2 regions of the Priestia sp. D3YE.R1 genome follow, and region 1 is predicted to be linked to the other one. Evidence: a T-box and tRNA genes for the amino acid it is inferred to sense, from the RefSeq annotation. Region 1 holds a T-box; the other holds one or more tRNA genes.
The links. A T-box is a leader RNA that pairs with one kind of tRNA and senses whether it is charged. The one in region 1 lies ahead of thrS (threonine--tRNA ligase), so its partner is inferred to be a tRNA-Thr.

Region 1 (15,165 bases):
CGCATGTGCTATTCCGTATTACAAACAGTAATTGAAACAGCACCGAAGTTACTAGAAGATCTGCAAAGCTACGAACACCGCGAAACAATTTTATATTCCGGAACAATCGCATTAAACGGAACACTTCAAATGGGCTACTTTGGCGATTGGGCTTCACATACAATTGAACACGCAGTATCAGCGGTATACGATATCCCTCATGCGGGAGGTTTAGCAATCCTATTCCCAAATTGGATGCGACACGTTGTAGATCAAGACGTAACGCGTATGAAGCGTGTCATGACAAGCATGTTCAATATTGAAACTGCAGGCAAAAGCGACAAAGAAATTGCGTTAGAAGGAATTGATAAGCTAAGCGCTTTTTGGTCAAGTCTTGGTGCACCTTCTCGCTTAGCTGATTACGATATCGGAGAAGAGCGACTAGACGAAATTGCTGGAATTGCTGCTCGTGAAATGGAGCACGGAGGTTTCGGTAACTTTAAAAAACTAAATAAAGATGATATCTTAGCTATTTTAAAAGCGTCACTATAAAGTGAAAAACAAAAAAGAAGGAGACATACGTCTTCTTCTTTTTTGTTTTATCTTATAAATGACTAGAAATTAAGTAGAGTAGAAAGAAAAGTGTTTTTCTCAAATTTCAGTTAACAACCAAAGAAAAATCTTTATAATTAAGTACAGAAAGAAAGCTTTAGAGAATGTAAGGGAGTGGGAAGATGAAAAAGTTTGCGTTAGCTTCATATGCGCTTTATTTGTTGGGCGGATTAGTCATTACAGCCGTAGGGTCCGTCTTACCGCAATTGTTAACACATTATCATGTGTCATATACAGTTGGCGGACAGCTTGTATTATTAGGTTCTTTAGGATTTTTGATAGGAGTTCCCCTATCTTCTTTTTTATTAGGACGTTTCAGAGAAATGAATTTACTTACAATTGCCGCACTAATAATAGCGCTATCACAAATAGGTATGCTTTTATTGCCTCCATTTGAGTGGATTATTGCATTCAATTTTTTAAACGGTATTGGCGTAGCCGCATTGGAAGTAGTTGTAGCTACTTTAATGATGGAAGTATTTATCGGTAGAAGAGCTATTGTTATGAGCTATTTAGAAGTATCATTTGGTCTAGGTGCGCTGTTGATGCCGTTAGTAGCTAGCTTATTGATTTCGCAGAACAGCTGGAGGTTTTCATTTTTTATAACGAGTGTACTAGCTTTACTAATGGTTGTAGTGTGTAAAATGATTCCTTTTAAAAAAGAGACTGTTTCAACTTCAGAAAGCGATGCTTCAGACGCCAGCTCAGAACCTGCGCCTGTGCTTGCTAAAAATCAAAGATGGAAAATACTTGCTCTTTTTAGTGTGATGATTTTTATGTACGCCGGAGTAGAAAGCAGCATGAATAATTTTCTTTCGTCCATTTTTATCGCGTATCTAGACGTAATTCCGTCACAGGCTACTTTGAGCATAAGCGTTTTTTGGGTGGCTATGCTAATAGGACGAGTGGCTACTGGATGGATTATTCGAATCGTTACATACGAACGTTATCTTTTTGGCAGCATTGGAGGAACAATTGTGAGTTTAGTGCTGTTTATCGTATTAAAAGAAGCTGTCGCAGGCTATATTTTATTAGGTTTTTTAGGGCTTGCAATGTCAGGTATCTATTCGATAACGATGGTATATGCTAACCATACGTTTACCGGATCTGCTCGTATTGTCACCAGTTTAATTACTGGTTTTTCAGGGCTTGGAGGCGCTATTTTCCCTGCACTTATTGGCTTTACCATGGACGCAAGCGGAATTGCCTCAGCACTTTGGTACATAACAGCTTTTGCATGTTTATATCTACTGGCGCTTTGCATTATTTTTTCAGTGCAGCGTAATGCAAAACAAAAATCTAACGACTCTGTACAGGCTATGAAATAAATGTTACGTCGAAAAGAGACTGGAGCAAAAATAGTTTAGTTGAAGGAAGACCTGAACGATGAATTGAGATTCTTGATGGAGAATCAAATGCGTCCAGGTTTTTTTTTAGCAGGGTGAAGGTAGATTTCATGCATGTAGGTGCTTCTAGCGGTTGATTGGAGGGCAAGGCGAAAAAGCGCAAGCGACGAGGAGGCTCATCGTCCGCCCGCGGAAAGCGAAGTATTGCACGGAAATCAACCGTGGTATCAAGTGATCCATATTAGATTATTCATCCAATTTGTTCATCTAATGCTTTATTTATGTCTCAATCTCTTTTTTATAAAAATTCTCATTAAATTTTTTCTAACAATATCTTTATAATCAAATAGCAAAATTCCTGCTTTTAATTTCGCTTTAGTATTAACCCTATAAACCATTCTTTTCTTTACTTTTTACTAATATATCAAATATTCTATATATTCCTAATATTATATAAAATTAAATTGACAAATATATGAAGCGGTCATTAGAATTTAGTCATTGAATAGTGAAGAGCTGTTTAAAAGTAGGGGGGAAGTAAATGCCGTTACAAAATAAGCATCTAGCAGTTGTGTTACAAAATACATATTTACCGTTTATTTTTGAAGAAGCAGAAGCTCTCGGAATTAAAGTGACGTTTTTTTATAACCAAGAAGAAGTAGAACCTAAGCATCTTAAAAACGTGCAACATTTCATACCCATTGATTTATTTCACACCCCAGACAAAGCTCTTGAGATGATTAAAGCAGAGCATCACAAAAATCCTTTTGACGGCATTATGACATTATATGAGCCTGCATTAGAGTTTGTATCTCAGTTGACAGAAGAGTTAAACTTACCGGGCTTATCACCGTTTGTGATTAGTAACTGTCGCAACAAGCAGAAGATGAGAGAGGTTTTAAAAGATAATGATCTTAACACTCCGTATTTTAAAGAGGTTGAAAATACGGAGGAATTAACGAATCTTTCAATGCCTTATCCTGTCGTAGTAAAACCTTCTAACGGATTTTCCAGTCAAGGTGTATCACGAGCGAATAATAAAAAGGAACTGATTGACAGCATAGAAAAAGTAAGACTCGTAAATGAAGAAGACCTAAGTAAATTCACAAAAAATAAAACGAGCATGGTAATTGAACAATTTATAGACGGCCCAGAGTTTGCTATTGAGACGTTTTCTGTAGAAGGAGAAGTTTATGTACTTTCTATAGGTTATAAAGGAAATTCCAAAGGACCTTTCTTTGAAGAAGGTGTTTATATAGCTCCAGCTCAGCTAGAAGAAAACGTTTGGCAATCTATTGCACGAGAAGCAGCTAGAGCAGCAAATGCTTTAGGGATTGAGGATGGACCGGCTCATATTGAATTACGCCTGGATCCAGCGGGAAAACCTTATGTAATTGAAATAGGAGCGCGCATTGGAGGATCTGGGATTTCTCACTATATCGTAAAGGAAAGTACAGGTATTAACTATATGGAGCTAGTTTTTTACTATGTATTAGGATTAAAACCGCCTGCATTAAAAAATGAAAGAAAACGAAAGAAAGTGGTGGGCAACTACATTATCCCTGTGCAAGGCCATGGGATTTTCAAAGAAATTCGAGGCTTAGAAGACGTGCGTAGAGATACTGAAGTAAAAAGAGTTATTCAATTTATAACTAAAGATACAGACATTTTACCATATCCGCACTTTTCAGGCTACCCTGGATTTATTTTAACCACGCATGATTCGTATTCCGACTGTGAGCAGTATTACAGCTATTTAGACAACAAAGTAAAAATCGTTTATAAAAATAAAGTAAACGTATAGGGAGGTATCAAAGGCTATGATAGTTGCAGAGTCGTCTAGTAAGAAAAATAAGCAGCTTCAAAAAATTAGCATTATCCATACCTTAGGTCCTGAAGGAACAAATTGTGAAAAAGCAGGCTATCTTTGGTTTGAACGTCAAGGCATACAAGGTCAGGTCTTTTTGCACCAAACTTTGGAAGAAGCTTTAGTTCATGTAAAAGAAACGGAGAGTTCTGCTCTTTTAGGCTGCGCGGTATATCCTTACTTACATGATATTGTGTTTAAAAATTTAACTAGTTTAGAGCTAGTAGATAGCTTCATTATGCCAACGTATAACATGGTGCTTGCCTCAAAAGAAGAGGTGGTAGCGAACAACAGTTTATTAATCGCTTCACATCCTGCCCCTGTAGATTTAGCTCATTCCATCAGTACCAATGTTCAGTTAGTAAATAGTAATGCTCAAGCGGCGATTGATTGCTTAGAAAGGAAAGTAGACGCTTGTATCACAACAAGTAAAGCTGCTAACGAGCAGGGGTTAACAGTTGTAAAAGATTTTGGAGAAGTGCCGATGTGTTTTACGCTCCACGGAAGAAAATAGGTTCAACTTTAAAAAAGAAATAAGGTGAAACAGTGATTTCTAAATTAAACCGTATTCATGTACATCTTTTGTTTTGTCTATTAGCCGTCATTGGGGGAACGACATGGGCTTTTCAAAAGACTGGATTAAAAGATAGCTTGCCTCTATGGTCAGCAGGTATGAGGTTTTTAATTGCTAGTTTAATAATCGCCCTTTACCTCTTATTCACAAAAAAAATAGCGGTTTCAAAAGAAGTAATAATCATTTCGGCATTAAACGGAATTTTGTATTTTGCACTACCGTTTGGTTCTGTTTATTGGGCATCTGTCTATTTACCAAGCGGGCTTGTCTCCGTTTTAGCTGCCAGCATTTCAGTGTTTGCCCTTTTATTTAATCGCTTGTTTAAAGGAACACCAGCTACAAAAGGACAAAAGATAGGTGTAGTCATGTGCTTAATTGGTATGAGTGTTGTATTTGGAAATCAGCTGCTTATACAGGGAAATGGTATTCAAATAGTAGCAATGATCGTCATTTTAACTGCTATGCTAGGTTCTGCTTTTATAACTGTTCAAGTACAATCTCGGATAAAATCCTTGCCTATTATGACCTTTAATTCTTTTTCGATGCTAAGTGGAGGCGCTTGTTTACTGATTGTTAGTTTGTTTGTAGAGAATGGAAACCGCACTTTCTCTGGGGTTAGTCTTATCTCGTTATTATATTTGGCTATTATAGGGTCGGTCTTGGGGTTTTCTATTAATATTTATTTATTAAAAAAATGGCATATATCAAAAGCAACGGCGCATTTATTTATTTCACCGGTTATTGCCTTATATGTAGGATTTGTCTTTTTAGGTGAAACATTAAACAAACAGGTCTATATAGGTACAGCGTTTGTCATAGCGGGGGTTATATTTATTAACTTGAAAAAGCAAATAGAGAAAAACACACATAACTCTACTCTTACATCATCTGAAAATATTTCTGCTAAATAGCTGTTCTAAAAAAGGAGGGTTTTAATCATGTTAACAAAAAATCATACTCAAAGTTTAGTCGAGTTATTAAACGATAAAATAGTACCTGCTCTATATGAGATAAGAAAATATCAGGGCCCAAATGGAGAGGTCAAACGAAATTATGAAAAAGCTAGAGAACTCTTATTAAAAGTAGTTGCTGAAGCCGAAACAGTATATAACTCTTTAAATTTACCTGCAGTGTGGAATGCGTTAAAAAATGACGTATATGATTGGATTGAAAGAGGACTCGATCAGGTTCCTTATTTTGATCAAACATTAATTGCTTATAGCCCACCTGCAAACGGGGAAGCGACGTTCTTTTTAGGACCGACTGTAACGCCAAATGGCCCTACAAAAAGAGGGTTTTATTTAGAAGCCTTTATCGCCGTTCGCGATGAGCCTGAAATTATGAAATCCATTGAAGCGGACCTTCCTCATCCTAAAAATGGATGTCAATCGTTAAAGCTGTTGGCTGGTACTCAAGGATTTATGGAAGGGAAGTGTATTGTATTTTTCCCTGAGAATGTAAAAACAAAAGAAAAGATAACAAGTCAAAACTTCGCAATATTTTTCTTCAATAAATTTCACAGCATATACAATGATGATACATTAAAAAGAGCGTATTCTATCTTTCCTGATTTTAACTTTAAATCTCGCGCTATGAATAGAGAAGATACTTATCAGGCAAGGGTAATCTGGGGATATCTACACGACTATTATCATCACTGCGGAAATAAACCTTTTGATCAACATATACAGGCGAAAATGAATTTTTTTGCAGGCATACTGGAAGAAGTTAAAGTAGACTGCCAGACGGTGCTGACTCTTCATAAAAGAAAATATTCTTTTTGGGAAGAGATAACGGAATTTGTTCTCTTTGAACGCCTGTTAAGATACCCTAGTCAGCACAATGCACCTCGAAACTTTGATTCTGGAACGGGATTTTTTCTTTTTAGCTGGCTCGTTGCAAATGGTCGTTCAATTTCCCGAAAAGGAGAACATGCTTGTTTAGATTTAGATATGTGTTTGAAAGAACTAGACCTTTTAGTAAAAGAAATTGAAGAACTTGAAACGATTCAAAGTGACTCTGGCTATAAAGAAAAAGCTGAACGCTATGTTCGAAAATACTTACTGCCTAGTGAGAACGGTGATAAATTTGTTATCCCGGACAATTACTTTATTAATCAGCAAAATAAAAAGATTGAAGTTCCATACTTACTATTCAATGACCATAATCTTTAAGGAGAAGGTGCACTAGTGACTGCTTTGCATTTAAGTAAAATAGGAAACAAAATGACTAATAAAGTAGGCGTTCGCGCGATTATGCATGACATCCAAGAAGTGCTCAATTCTGATCTCAATCAATATGTGAATTTAAGCGCTGGCAACCCTGCCATACTCCCTCAAGTTTATGAAATGTGGGAAGAAGCTTTAAAAGATATTGTGAACGATAAACAACTAAAGAATTTGATTAGCCAATATGGTTCTAGTTACGGTACGCATGAATTAATTGATTGCATAAGAGAATACTTCTTGACGAAGTATCGTATTAAACTGGACAGAGAACAAGTCTTGATCACGTCGGGAAGTCAAAATCTCTTTTTTTTAGCTTTAAATTCGTTTTGCGGTACAAGTAAAGAAGGAAGAGTTAAAAAAGCTTTAATACCTATGCTGCCAGATTACGCTGGGTACAGCGGAGTGGCACTAGAGGAAGGTGTAATAGAAGGAATTCCTCCGATCGTCTCAAAGCTTGATCATCATACGTTTCGTTATGAATTTAACAAACAGGCATTCAAAGATAAAATAGCCCATGACCCAGATATCGGAGCTATCGTATTATCAAGACCTAATAATCCAAGCGGCAATATTCTTTCAAAAGAAGCCGTACACTTTATATCCAAAGTATGCAAGGACTATCACATTCCATTGCTAATTGATTCAGCGTACGCACCTCCTTTTCCGGCTATGAACTTTGTTGAAATGAATCCAATTATACATGACAACATCATTCACTGCATGAGTCTTTCTAAAGCCGGCTTGCCTGGGGAGAGAATAGGAATTGCTATAGGAAAAAGTGATTTTATAAAAGTAATGGAAGCTTTTCAATCAAATATTTTGATTCACTCTTCTAGGCTAGGTCAACGAATGGTGGTTAACACCTTGAAGAGCGGAAAGTTAGCTGGAATTTCAGCTAACTATATAAGAACTCATTATAAACAAAAACATGACTATTTAAAAAACCTTTTAACTACATGTATGCCGGATGATATTCCTTGGTATCTGCACAAAGCGGAAGGTTCGTTATTTGGTTGGCTTTGGTTGGAAGCTTTGCCTTTCAGTGACAACGATCTATACAATAAATTAAAAGCAGAAAACTTGATTGTAGTACCAGGCGGATCATTCTTTCACGGCAGCCAATCTTCTCCTCACAACCGGGAGTGCATTCGTATAAGTCTTACCGCTACAGATGAGGAGTTAAAGAAAGGAATCCACATTCTTTCATCAGTAGTTAAGAAAATATACAGTTCAAATTCCATATTTGAAACAGAGAAAATATAATTTCTTAGATATTTAAAGATGACAAGAGCCGCCCTGTTCACCAGAAGCGGCTTTTCGTGTTTAGATTAAGTAACAGGTGAATCAGAGAGAACAAACAGACATTTTTAATGATGTTTCTCTGTTCGTTGTTTAATCTTACGAGGGCTATGTTCTCGCTGTTGTAAATTAAAGTTTTTTAGATACTTTGATGACGGTTTCTTTTTCTTTTGAGATACCTTTCACAGTACCTTCTGTTCGCTGAAAACCGTCTTCGCAAAAAGTATGGCTTATTTTTCCCAAAAAAGGCTGATCCTTCTTTAATGAGTTAATAAGCTCTCGTGCATCCTGAGGTTTCACATCTTTATACCAAATACCGTCTGGATAGGAAATGACGACGCATTTATCGTGGCATCTGCCATTACACCGAGTGCGAGTAGTGTGTATGTATGGATCTAATTCTTGATTGGCTATCTCACTTCGAATCGCTTGGGTAACTTCTTCGGCTCCAACCCGATTGCAGCTGCTTCCATTGCAAATGAGAACGTGATGTTTCGTTGTATCTAAGTTCCATGTAGCCATATTAATTCCTCCTAATAAAAGTAATGATTACGATTTACAGGGCGTGTTCATTCTTTTTTCAGCCAAAAAGGCTGCCTTTACTTAATTAGAAATTTACCAGCTTGATTTTTTCACTCCAGGAAGCTGTCCCTTGTGAGCTAACTCTCTAAAAGCAATTCGAGAAAGTTTAAACTTACGCAAATATCCGCGAGGCCTTCCCGTTACCTCACAGCGGTTATGCAGGCGAGTAGGCGAAGAATCTCTCGGGAGTTTTTGTAGTTCATCATAATTTCCTTGTTCCTTTAATTGTTTTCTTAACTCAGCGTATTTTTTGACAACTGCTTGTCGTTTCTTTTCTTTTGCTATTTTTGATTTTTTAGCCAAATCATCCATCCTTTCTTAAAACACTCTCCTAAATCGTAGTCATTACTATTTGTATTTTTACATCATAAACCACTAATGAAGTAAATGCAACTAATACTTATAATCCAGACCGTCGTTTTATACTGTTAAAAACAGCTGAAGAAGAACAGCAACATCCAGTTTCTTTTGGAATTGGATAATTTTTTGCAATGAAAGACCCCTATATTTTTGCTAGCATATGAACCACGTAAAGAAATAGCAAGGAGGCTTTTATTTTTATGATGAAGAAATTAGTGATTGCTATCGCAATGCTTATCCCAAGTTTTGGTGCAGGTTACTCAGCATTTGCTGCAGCGCCCGCACATGAACAGCACATTCAAGTAAATAAAAATGATAAAGAATTATTAGCTCGTCTTGTATCAGCTGAAGCCAAAGGAGAGCCGTACGCAGGTAAAGTAGCCGTGGCAACAGTTGTATTAAATAGAGTCGACAGCAGCAAATTCCCGGATACTGTAAAAGGCGTTATTTATCAAAAAGGTCAGTACAGCCCGGTCAGCAACGGTGAAATTAATAAACCTGCAGACAAAGGTTCAAAAAAAGCTGTAGAAGAAGCAATTAACTTCCAAGGTCAAGGAAAAGGTTCATTATTCTTCTTTAATCCTGATAAAACGGGAGATCAATGGCTGCGCCAAAAACAAGAAACAATTAAAATAGGAAATCATGTATTTGCAAAATAATGAAAAAGCTAATGGCTAGCTACGCGCTGTCATTAGCTTTTTTAGTTATGTACATAAAATAAGCAGTAGAACAACCTTTAGAATTAGAATTTTATGGTAAAATAAAAGAAGTCATTCATAATTAAAAATATAAGGTGATAACTTGAAAGAGAATATGATGTTTGCTTGGATAACTTCATGGTTAGCTCTTGTTGTTCAGCTCGTTTTTTTATGGGAGTAGCGCTACATGGTGTGGAGTTTTGTGATAAGCATAATTGTATAATTGTACGTATATCTAGTATAATTGTTACCTATAAACGAACTCAGCAGCTAAAAGCATACAAAAAATAAGGAATATCGTATTGAAACGAGTTATGAAAGACTTAGAGAAATCCTCCAAGTCTTTTTTTGTTTGGGTATAAAAAGACATGAACCGTACTCCGTTCTTCTAAAAAAAGTCCTTTTTACGTAGTTTATCAATACAGAAAATTTGATAAACACGTGGAGGAGTAAACATGAAGGAGCAGCCTAATTTTTTGTTAATTATGGTGGACGAAGAACGATTTCCACCCGTATATGAAAGTAAAGAAGTAAAAAAGTGGCGAAAAAAACATTTAAAAGCACGTGAATTTTTAAAACAGCACGGGATGTCATTCACTCGTCACTACGTCGGTTCTACAGCCTGTTCACCGAGTCGAGCTACATTGTTTACAGGGCAGTACCCTTCCGTGCACGGAGTTACGCAAACGCAAGGTATCGCAAAGAAGTCACAAGATCCTGATATGTTTTGGCTGCAGCCTAATACCGTCCCAACGATGGGAGATTATTTTAAGCAGGCTGGGTATCAAACCTTTTATAAAGGAAAATGGCATATTTCTGATGAGAACATCTTAATTCCAGGAACGCATAACGTTTTTTCTAGCTACCAGATGCAAACAGGAATACCGGATCCAGAAAAAGAGTTCCTCTATCAACGGGCTAATAAGCTTGAAAAGTTTGGTTTTTCAGGGTGGATTGGTCCAGAGCCAGAGGGGAGAAACCCGCACAATTCTGGTTCATCTGCGGCCATTGGAGTGAGCGGACGAGACGAAATATATGCAGAGGAAATCATAGAGCTTATTCAACGATTAGAATATCAAAAGACTTCGCAGCCTTGGCTCATGGTAGCTTCGTTTGTGAACCCGCATGACATTGCGCTGTTCGGAGCGATTACCAAATACCTCCCCATGTTTCAGTTTTCTATTGACGAAACAATTCCGAACATCGAGCCGCCACCTACCATTCGAGAATCTTTACAAACAAAGCCCAGCGCTCAAAGCAGCTATAAATACATCTATCCAAAAGCGCTGCAGCCGACGCCAAATTCTAGTTTCTACCGGCGCTTATATTACCAGCTTCAAAAAAATGTTGATAAACAAATTTTGAAAGTTCTTCGGACTATAGAACAATCTTCGTTCTATGAAAATACAATTATTATTTTTACGTCGGATCACGGTGATTTGCTTGGAGCTCACGGAGGGCTGCATCAAAAATGGTACAACATGTATGAAGAGTCTATTCACGTGCCCCTTCTCATTCACAACAAGCATTTGTTTCCGAGTTATCAACGTACAGACCTGCTGACTAGTCACGTTGACTTGATCCCGACAATGCTTAGTTTGGCTAATATCGATGCTTCCGCTGTTCAAAAGCAATTGCAAAAAAGTCATACGGAAGTACATCCATTTGTTGGGAGAGACCTCTCAGGAACGTTGCGAGGAGAAACATCGCTTCATGAAGAAAAAATACCGATTTTCTTTATGACGGATGATGACCCGACAAAAGGACTTCACCAAACAAATTTTTTAGGAGAAAGCTACCCATCAGTTGTTCAGCCTAATCACATTCAAGCGGTCATTGTAGAGTTTCCGTCAGCTGCAGGAAAGGAAATTTGGAAATACGCTCGCTACCATGATAATCCGCAATTTCGGTCAGCATCTGACGAACCAGATGAAGTCATTCACCGAGGGCAATATGAAGGTTACCTAGTAAGTCTTACTACCCCAAAAACAACAGGGGTTCCCGATCAAATTGAAACGTACAACTTGACCAAGGATCCGTTAGAAACAGTAAATCTGGCTCATCCGTATTTTTCGACAAATGAAACAAGGAAAATTCAGCGGCAGCTTGATGTTATTCTTAAAGAACAAATCAGGAAAAAACGGATTTTTCCGCAAAGTGGAAGCATGAATGATGAGCTTTCGGATAAAGATAGATAAAAAATAGTTTCGACGGATTCAAGCCAAATATTTTCGCAAGTAGAAAAAGGTATATTTAATATTTTAGTATACAAATAAAAAACCTCATGATACTTGTGCTATGTTACTTATTCTGTTTTGGGTAGTACTGGATTTCACCTCGTTAATAATACTTAGGTAAAACAAATACGTGCTTGTACTATCTTTCTTTTCCGCCTTTGTTTTCACACAATAAAGGAAAAAACAAGAATAAAATGTAGCCGTTAATATTATAATAAAAAACTTTCTAAGCCCGTGTATTCCTAAGTAACTTTTCGGTAATTCAAGCATAAAGTAATTCTATACCATTAAAAAATAAAAAATTACTTCTTGACTTTTGTTAAATTTATACACTATAATCGCTTTTAACAACTAACAAACATTATTTGGCAATGAAAAGGACACGAATTAGATGCTGTTTTCTTCGCAGAGAATAGGGCCACTGGCTGAGAGCCCTTAAGAAATCATCTAGTTTACCACCTTAGAGCTATTGCAGGGAACGTGCATAACTAACTGAAACTGCAATCGGTAAAACCGTTATCTTTTTTGAGCGTAAAATGCGTATAGGTATTTTACGGAATTAGGGTGGTACCACGGCCGCATTCGTCCCTTCACTAGGGATGAGTGCGGTTTTTTATGTGGAAAAAAAGAATATACAAGCAATGAAAAGGACATGAATCATTTTTAAATTTTCTTTACAGAGAGTAGGGTCACTGGCTGAGAACCCTTAGAAAACGAAATGAATTTACCACCTTGAAGCTGCGGCGGGGAATGTGTATACACTGAAACCGCAACCGGTAAAACCGTTATCTTTTTAAGCGTAAAATCCATATGGATATTTTACGGAATTAGGGTGGTACCACGGCCGCATTCGTCCCTTTACTAGGGATGAGTGCGGTTTTTTTGTTGAATAAAAACATATTGGAGGAATGAACATGTCAAAACAAATGGAAGCTGAAAAACGAAATCATCAAAAATTAGGTCAAGAACTGGAGCTGTTTATGTCGATGGAAGAAGCTCCTGGTATGCCGTTTTTCTTACCTAACGGAATGATTGTTCGAAATGAGTTAGAAAACTACTGGAAACAAAAGCATTACAAAGCAGGCTATCAAGAAATAAAAACACCTATCATGATGAAACAGGAGCTCTGGGAACAATCAGGGCACTGGGAGCACTATCATGAGAATATGTATTTTTCAAATGTTGACAAACAAAACTATGCGATTAAACCGATGAATTGTCCGGGAGCCATTTTATTGTTTAACAGCAAGCGAAGAAGCTACCGAGAACTTCCGACTCGATACGCAGAGCTTGGATTAGTTCACCGCCACGAGCTTTCTGGGTCTTTAAACGGATTGCTAAGAGTCCGTTCATTCACACAGGACGATGCTCATTTATTCGTAGAACTCAGTCAGATCAAAGCTGAGATTAGCCGCATTCTAGCATTTATCCATGACTTTTATTCACATTTTGGCTTTGATTACAAAGTGGAGCTATCCACACGTCCTGAAAAATTTATGGGAGATATTGAAACATGGAATCAAGCAGAAAAATCGCTTCAATCGGTGTTAATTGAAAAAGGCTTAGACTATCAGGTAAATGAAGGAGACGGAGCTTTTTACGGGCCGAAAATTGATTTTCATATTTTAGATTCCCTAGGCCGCAGCTGGCAGTGCGGAACAGTTCAGCTTGATTTCTTAATGCCAGAGAAGTTTGACTGCATGTATATTGGAGAGGACAATAAACCGCACCGTCCCGTAATGATTCACCGGGCTATATACGGTTCCGTTGAACGATTTATGGCCATCTTGATTGAACATTATGAAGGTCAATTTCCTCTTTGGCTGGCTCCTGTTCAATTTAAGCTTTTGCCTATTGCACCGCCGCATGTGGAATATGCATACAAGGTGAAACACGAGCTGGAGTCACAAGGATATCGTGTTGAAGTAGATGATCGTATTGAAAAAATAGGTCTAAAAATTAGAGAAGCAGAAATGCTCAAAGTTCCTTATATGGCCGTAATAGGAGATAAAGAAGTAGAAAATGAATCGCTTGCTATGCGAAAGCACGGGAAGAAAAATATTGGAACAGTAAGTGTGAAAGAGGCAGCTGTACACTTGAATGAAGAAATGAATTCAAACAGAGTTGATTGAAGCCATTTACCTTGCTAAATAGAAAAATCCGATTTTTTTAGTCGGATAGTGATTCCCTTCATCTTGTCTTACATCAAAATGAAGGGAATATTGAACTAGAAGGGTATAAGATAATATATATCATCAGTATAACTTTTGCCTTAGACAAACGCCGGTATTTATAAAAAAATTATCTTGTTCCATTCGAATCGTTTGTACGGGGTGAAGCTGAATCTTCATTTGACAATTTGTTCATAGGTTGCTGACCTCGCTTCTTTTTAGAAGGAGAATAAAAAAGAAATTTAAACATAAAGTACACTCCTAATGCTAGTAAAATACAGCCAATAAGTAAGTTAAGCATCTCTCTCCGCCCTTCATACACTGCAGTTTTCATCATTATAACACCTGTTAAGGTAAAACATTCATCGTTCTATAAATAATCCCTATGTCAGGAATTTATACTTGAAGATAGGTAGCGAAAAAACTATCTGAAAATGAATCATTTTATTTTTTAGAATATTAATTTTATTCAAACTTATTATACATAATCACAATGATGATTTCTTTATTTAGTTGATAAATCCAAAACAGAGAGAGATTAAGAAATCGCTTACAAAAACTCTTGAAATATATATAATGATATTAGTATACTAATAGACAAGTTAGTAATTATTTCTATATAATTACTTCTGTATCTGAAGTAAAAACGCGCAGTCAAATAGGAAAAGACGTCATTTTTAAGTTTTTTAATGGATGAGTGGCAACAGAGAGGAGAGAGTGCAATGGGAAAGCTATTTAAAAAGAAGTCAATCGAGCAATTATTAGAACAAAGTCAAAACAAATCTCTAGTCAAAACATTAGGGGCATTCGATTTGACTCTTCTTGGTATTGGAGCCGTAATAGGAACGGGGGTTTTAGTGTTAACAGGATTAGTAGCTGCTAACGATGCGGGGCCAGCCGTTATTTTTTCTTTTATACTGGCTTCTATTGTATGCGGTTTTGCAGCGCTGTGCTATGCGGAGTTTGCTTCAACTATACCTGTATCTGGGAGCGTTTACACCTATACATATGCAACCATCGGCGAAGTGGTAGCACACTTAATGGGATGGACATTGCTTTCCGTCTATTTATTAACGATGTCAGCAGTAGCAAATGGATGGTCTTCTTATTTTAATAATTTTTTAGAAGGCTTTGGTTTTTCACTGCCAAAAGAATTGATTACCATCCCTGCAAATGGAGGCCTGGTGAACCTTCCTGCTATTTGTATTACAC
Region 2 (5,278 bases), on a different contig from region 1:
AGAAACAAGAATAAGTATTAATACGATAATCATAATGAAAGAGCGTTTTTTGGACCCTTTTTTTGCTGAGTGTTCAATCGTTCGCAGAATTCCATCAAAAATAAGCGCTAATAATGCTGCTGGAATAGCTCCTAATAAAATCAAACTATTATCGCTTCGGTCAATACCAAGCAAAATTAAGCTTCCGAGTCCGCCCGCTCCGATAAGAGCCACGATTGTCGCTGTACCAATAATGAGTACCATCGCTGTGCGAATTCCGGCCATAATGACAGGAAGTGCTAGAGGAAGTTCTACTTTGATTAATCGTCTCCACGAGTTCATCCCCATGGCTTTGGATGCTTCAATTAAAGATGGGTCCACTTCTTTAATTCCGGTATATGTATTTCGTACAATAGGAAGAAGCGAATATAAAAACAGTGCAATAACCGCGGGAAAGGTTCCAATTCCGACAAGAGGAATCAGTAATCCTAATAAAGCGAGTGAAGGAATGGTTTGCAGTACGGCTGTTACGCCAATGATCGGTTCAGCTATGCGGTCATGCCTCGTTAAGTACAGTCCGAGCGGCACTGAAATTAATACGGCAATAACAAGAGCCAGTACTGAAATTTGAATGTGTTCAAGAAGAGCTTGAAACAGTGCATCTCCTCGTTGATCTAATAATGTGCTTAGTGCATTCATTACAGCGTTCCTCCTTCTTTCGTTTTATCAGAAAGAAACGCTAATAGAGTTTTGCGCGTTACAACGCCAATACGTTTGCTCCCTTTTTTCACGGCTATTGCTTCATGGTCGTAAAGGGCGTCCATTGCCTGCTGAACAGTGGCGGTTGAAGCTAGCTCTTCAGTAGGTTCTACGTCTGGCTGTTCACTTTCTTTGACAAACATATCTAATGTCTCAAATAAAGTATTTCCTTGATTTCCAATAAATGTTTTTACAAATTCATTTTTAGGCTTTTAAATGAATTCCTCTGGGGTTCCAACTTGAACAATTTCCCCATCTTTCATCAAGCAGATACGATCTCCAAGCGTCATCGCTTCGCTCATATCATGCGTAACAAACACAAATGTTTTGTTGATTTTTTCTTTTAAGCTAATAACATCTTGCTGAAGCTGTTCGCGGCTTAACGGATCGAGGGCGCTAAAGGGTTCGTCCATTAAAATAACGGGGGGATCAGCTGCGAGGGCACGTGCTACACCTACACGTTGCTGCTGGCCACCTGAGAGCTCAGACGGCTTTCGGTTTCGATACTGCTTTGGGTCTAGTCCTACCAAGGTAAGCAGTTCATCAATGCGCGTTTTGATTTTGTTTTTCTTCCAATGCTTCATCTCCGGTACAATGGCTATATTTTCAGCAATGGTCATATGAGGAAAAAGAGCAATCTGCTGTAGGACATAACCAATGTTCCAGCGTAGCTCATGTATGTTGTGGTCCGATACGAGCTTATCTTTTATGTATAGTTCTCCTTCGGTAATATCATGAAGACGGTTAATCATTTTTAAGGTGGTGGTTTTCCCACATCCACTCGGACCAATTAAAACGAAAAACTCTCCTTCTTTAATTTCTAGATTAATATTTTTCACGGCGGTCGTACCGTCTGGATATTGCTTTGACACATTCTTAAACGTAATCAAATTATCGTTCACACTCCCTGTTGAAATTTAATCCCTAGTTTCGTGTACCCAATACTTAGAGGCAATAAACATTCTTTTAAGAATATTTCTAAATATGATTCATAAGACATAGTCGAAAAGATACACATGTTTTTTCACGGCCTCCTAATAAGGCTATCAAACTGTTAAAGTGTTCACAAGGCGGGGAAGAATAATTCGGAGAATACTTTTAAAGCCAACATAAATAAAAAAACCTTCTTTCAACAAGAAAGAAGGTTTTTTTATTATGCTAGCGACAGGGATCGAACCTGCGACCTCTTGCTTACCATGCAAGTGCTCTACCTACTGAGCTACACCAGCGTCTTGAAAAATTATATCACGTTTAAATTAATTTAGGAAGCGCTTTTTTCAATTTTTTTATTGGTATATTCTCTAATTTGCGTCTTCTGAAATTCGCACTTTCTACAAAGTTCCATATTTTATGTTAGAACTCCTCACATAAATTGTGTGAATTTTCTTTTTTTATATTACCCTTAGTAAAAGAGCTTACAAAAGAAGGGAAGAAAATAGATGGAACAACAACCAACCATGACCAAATCAAAAACGGCAACTCCCTACCCAAGAGACTGCACGTTCAGCCTGGAAGATTGGACGACGCTCGCTAAGTATTGGTACCCTGTCGCACGCTGCAGTGATGTAACAGAGAAACCAACGTCCGTAAAACTGCTAGATGTAAATCTAGTTCTATACCGTACCACACACAAAGTAGTAGCGGCTCGTGATTTATGCGTTCACCGAGGCACCCCGCTTAGCATGGGCTGGGTGGAAGATGATGAAATTGTCTGTCCTTACCACGGCTTCCGCTACGCAACGGACGGCGCATGCACGTCGATTCCAGCTCACCCTGACGCCAACATTTCTCCCCGCCTGTGTATGGCCGTCTATCCAGTTATTGAACGATTTGGATTAGTGTGGACTTCCCTGACAGGAGAAGAAGATAACCTGCCTTACTTCGATGCGTGGGAGGATCCTGATTTTCAGCAAATTGTTTGTCCGAGCTTTGATATCATGGGTTCAGCCGGTCGTCAAATGGAAGGCTTTTTAGACGTAGCTCATTTTGCTTGGGTTCACACGGACACATTTGGTGATCGAAACAACGCCTTCGTGCCTAAATATAAAGTAAGCGATACAGACTATGGGCTTCATGTAGAATATACGAGCACCGTGAGCAATTATTCCAAAGAACAGCAGCATTTAAATCCACCTGATTTTAAATGGCTTCGCGTCTTTGATGTTTATCCGCCGTTTACAGCTACGCTAAAAGTATACTTCCCAGAAGGCGCAGAGCTGTGGATTATGAATGCAGTCTCTCCTATTTCAGCCCGCGAAACACGTTTATTTGCGCCAATCGCTCGAAACTTTGACAAAGATTCTCCCGTTGAAGGTGTGTATGACTTTAACCTTCGCGTCTTTGACGAAGACCGTGAAATGGTTGAAAATCAAAAACCTGAAGACTTGCCTTTAGATCTGCAGATGGAAGCGCATATTATGGCTGATCAAACGTCTATCGGCTACCGGAAATTATTAAAGAAAATGGGCTTAAGCTTTAGATATACAAGCTAAAAAAATCCCCGCTGTCTCAGCGGAGATTTTTTTTATTTAGCAAACTGCTCGCGTCCTGCTTTTTCCTTTATCACTTCATCTTCACTTGCAGGCGTTGCTCGTTTCATAAACAATGAAAGAATTAAGGCAACCACCACTAGTACTACTGAGACGGCAAAGGCATCGTTAATCCCCTGTACCATTGCCTGCATCCCAATCTGTTCTTTCATTTGAGCTGCCCCGGCTGCGGTTGCATTAGCTGCTCCTGCTCCGCTCATTGCATCTTGAGCGAGCTCTTTTGCATGAGTAGCTGTACGGTTTGACATCACCGTTACTAAAAGAGCCGAACCAATAGCTCCCGATACTTGTTGAAGCGTATTGTTCATGGCAGTACCATGCGGATTAAAGCGCTGCGGCAGCTGATTTAATCCGTTTGTCATAACCGGCATCATCACCATAGACATTCCGAACATACGAAGCGTATAAAGCGTAATGAGCGTTGTATACGTCGTATCAAGCTCTAAGTTACTGAAGAAATACGTCGTAACGGCTGTAATAGTTAGACCCGTTACAGCCAGTGCACGCGCTCCGAATTTATCAAATAATTTTCCGGTAATCGGTGACATCACACCCATTAGCAGCGCACCTGGAAGCATTAGTAATCCGGAATGAAGCGGAGAAATGCCTCGTACCGTTTGAACATAAATTGGCATTAGCAGCATGGCTGAAAATAATGCCATTGTGATCACCATCGAAATCGTTGATGATAAAGCAAACATTGGATATTTAAAAATGCGGAATTCAAGCATCGGTGTTTTAAGCTTGAACTGACGCGTAATAAATAAAATCAGAGCCACAGCTCCTACGATAATGGTGCCGTATACTTCCACAGAATCCCAGCCTTTATCCCCTGCTGAGCTAAATCCGTATAGAAGTCCGCCAAATCCAATTGTAGATAACAAAAGAGATAAAAAATCCAAATTGATTTCCACTTTTTCTTTTTTGTCTTTTAATAGGAAGAAAGCGCCTATTAATACAATGGCTGCGATTGGCGTAACAAGGTGGAACAGCATTCTCCACTCATAGTGTTCAATTAGCCATCCTGATAATGTAGGACCAATTGCCGGAGCAAAAATCATAACTAAACCGAAAATCCCCATCGCAGCTCCGCGTTTTTCTAATGGAAAACTTGTGAGCAATACGTTCATTAAAAGCGGCATCATAATAGCTGCGCCTGACGCTTGAATAATACGAGCGGTTAACAACACAGAAAATACGGGCGAAGAACCGGCAAGTATTGTTCCTGCTGTAAATAAAGTCATCGCCGTTAAAAATAAGCCTCTGATAGAATAGCGCTGAATTAAAAAAGCGGTAGTTGGAATCATAATACCATTCACTAACATATAACCAGTAGAAAGCCACTGGACAGTTGACGTTGTCACATCTAAGTCTTTCATAATAGACGGCAGCGCCACATTTAGTAACGTTTCATTCAACAATGAGATAAAAGCGCCAATTAACAAAATAGCAATTATGCCATAAGGCGGCTTTTCCATTTGATTTATTGATTGACTCATTATTATACCCCCTTATACTTTAGGTTCATTTTTTTAGACACATGTTCTACATAGAGTATATTATACTGTGAGTTCAATTTATGCAAGCGAAAAATCTTGCGTTCACGTCCTTTATTTTCTCAACTTTTTTAGCCCTATAATCCTCTTATATCAATATATATGCCGTGATATCGTTATTTTTCCGAAAAGAACATTTGTGTAAACGCTTTAAATCATGTATTATAAAGTTGGACCATGAGTCTAATTTTATATTTAGGTGATAATAATGAATAACCGAAAACAGCAAGTTGTAAAAAATGCACACCATCTCTTCGTTGAAAAAGGATTTCAAGCTACATCCATTCAAGACATCATTGATTATAGCGGCATTTCAAAAGGAACATTCTACAACTATTTTTCTTCAAAAAATGAATTATTAATCGCTGTTTTTACCTGGCTTCATACAACAATTGAACAAGAGCGCAATCAGCTGCTGGTTGGTAAAAGCATGAC

Region 2: it has a tRNA-Thr gene. The T-box ahead of thrS (threonine--tRNA ligase) is inferred to sense a tRNA for this amino acid. The anticodon was not compared.

Annotation. Positions count from the first base shown of each region.
Region 1 covers NZ_JBLTHW010000003.1:545,952-561,116, forward strand. Annotated here, with positions in the region: gene ACOZIR_RS21115 (iron-containing alcohol dehydrogenase) at 1-531, shown strand, start outside; gene ACOZIR_RS21120 (MFS transporter) at 714-1,919, shown strand; gene ACOZIR_RS21125 (ATP-grasp domain-containing protein) at 2,479-3,741, shown strand; gene ACOZIR_RS21130 (hypothetical protein) at 3,758-4,318, shown strand; gene ACOZIR_RS21135 (DMT family transporter) at 4,351-5,289, shown strand; gene ACOZIR_RS21140 (DUF6421 family protein) at 5,317-6,552, shown strand; gene ACOZIR_RS21145 (valine--pyruvate transaminase) at 6,568-7,869, shown strand; gene ACOZIR_RS21150 ((2Fe-2S) ferredoxin domain-containing protein) at 8,035-8,427, opposite strand; gene rpsN (30S ribosomal protein S14) at 8,521-8,790, opposite strand; gene ACOZIR_RS21160 (cell wall hydrolase) at 9,048-9,506, shown strand; gene ACOZIR_RS21165 (sulfatase-like hydrolase/transferase) at 10,001-11,743, shown strand; T-box leader at 12,145-12,375, shown strand; gene thrS (threonine--tRNA ligase) at 12,697-13,914, shown strand; gene ACOZIR_RS21175 (hypothetical protein) at 14,084-14,290, opposite strand; gene ACOZIR_RS21180 (amino acid permease) at 14,676-15,165, shown strand, end outside.
Region 2 covers NZ_JBLTHW010000001.1:977,400-982,677, reverse strand. Annotated here, with positions in the region: gene ACOZIR_RS04925 (ABC transporter permease/substrate-binding protein) at 1-678, opposite strand, end outside; partial or broken gene ACOZIR_RS04920 (ABC transporter ATP-binding protein) at 678-1,628, opposite strand; tRNA gene ACOZIR_RS04915 (tRNA-Thr) at 1,895-1,967, opposite strand; gene ACOZIR_RS04910 (aromatic ring-hydroxylating oxygenase subunit alpha) at 2,178-3,230, shown strand; gene ACOZIR_RS04905 (DHA2 family efflux MFS transporter permease subunit) at 3,263-4,786, opposite strand; gene ACOZIR_RS04900 (TetR/AcrR family transcriptional regulator) at 5,052-5,278, shown strand, end outside.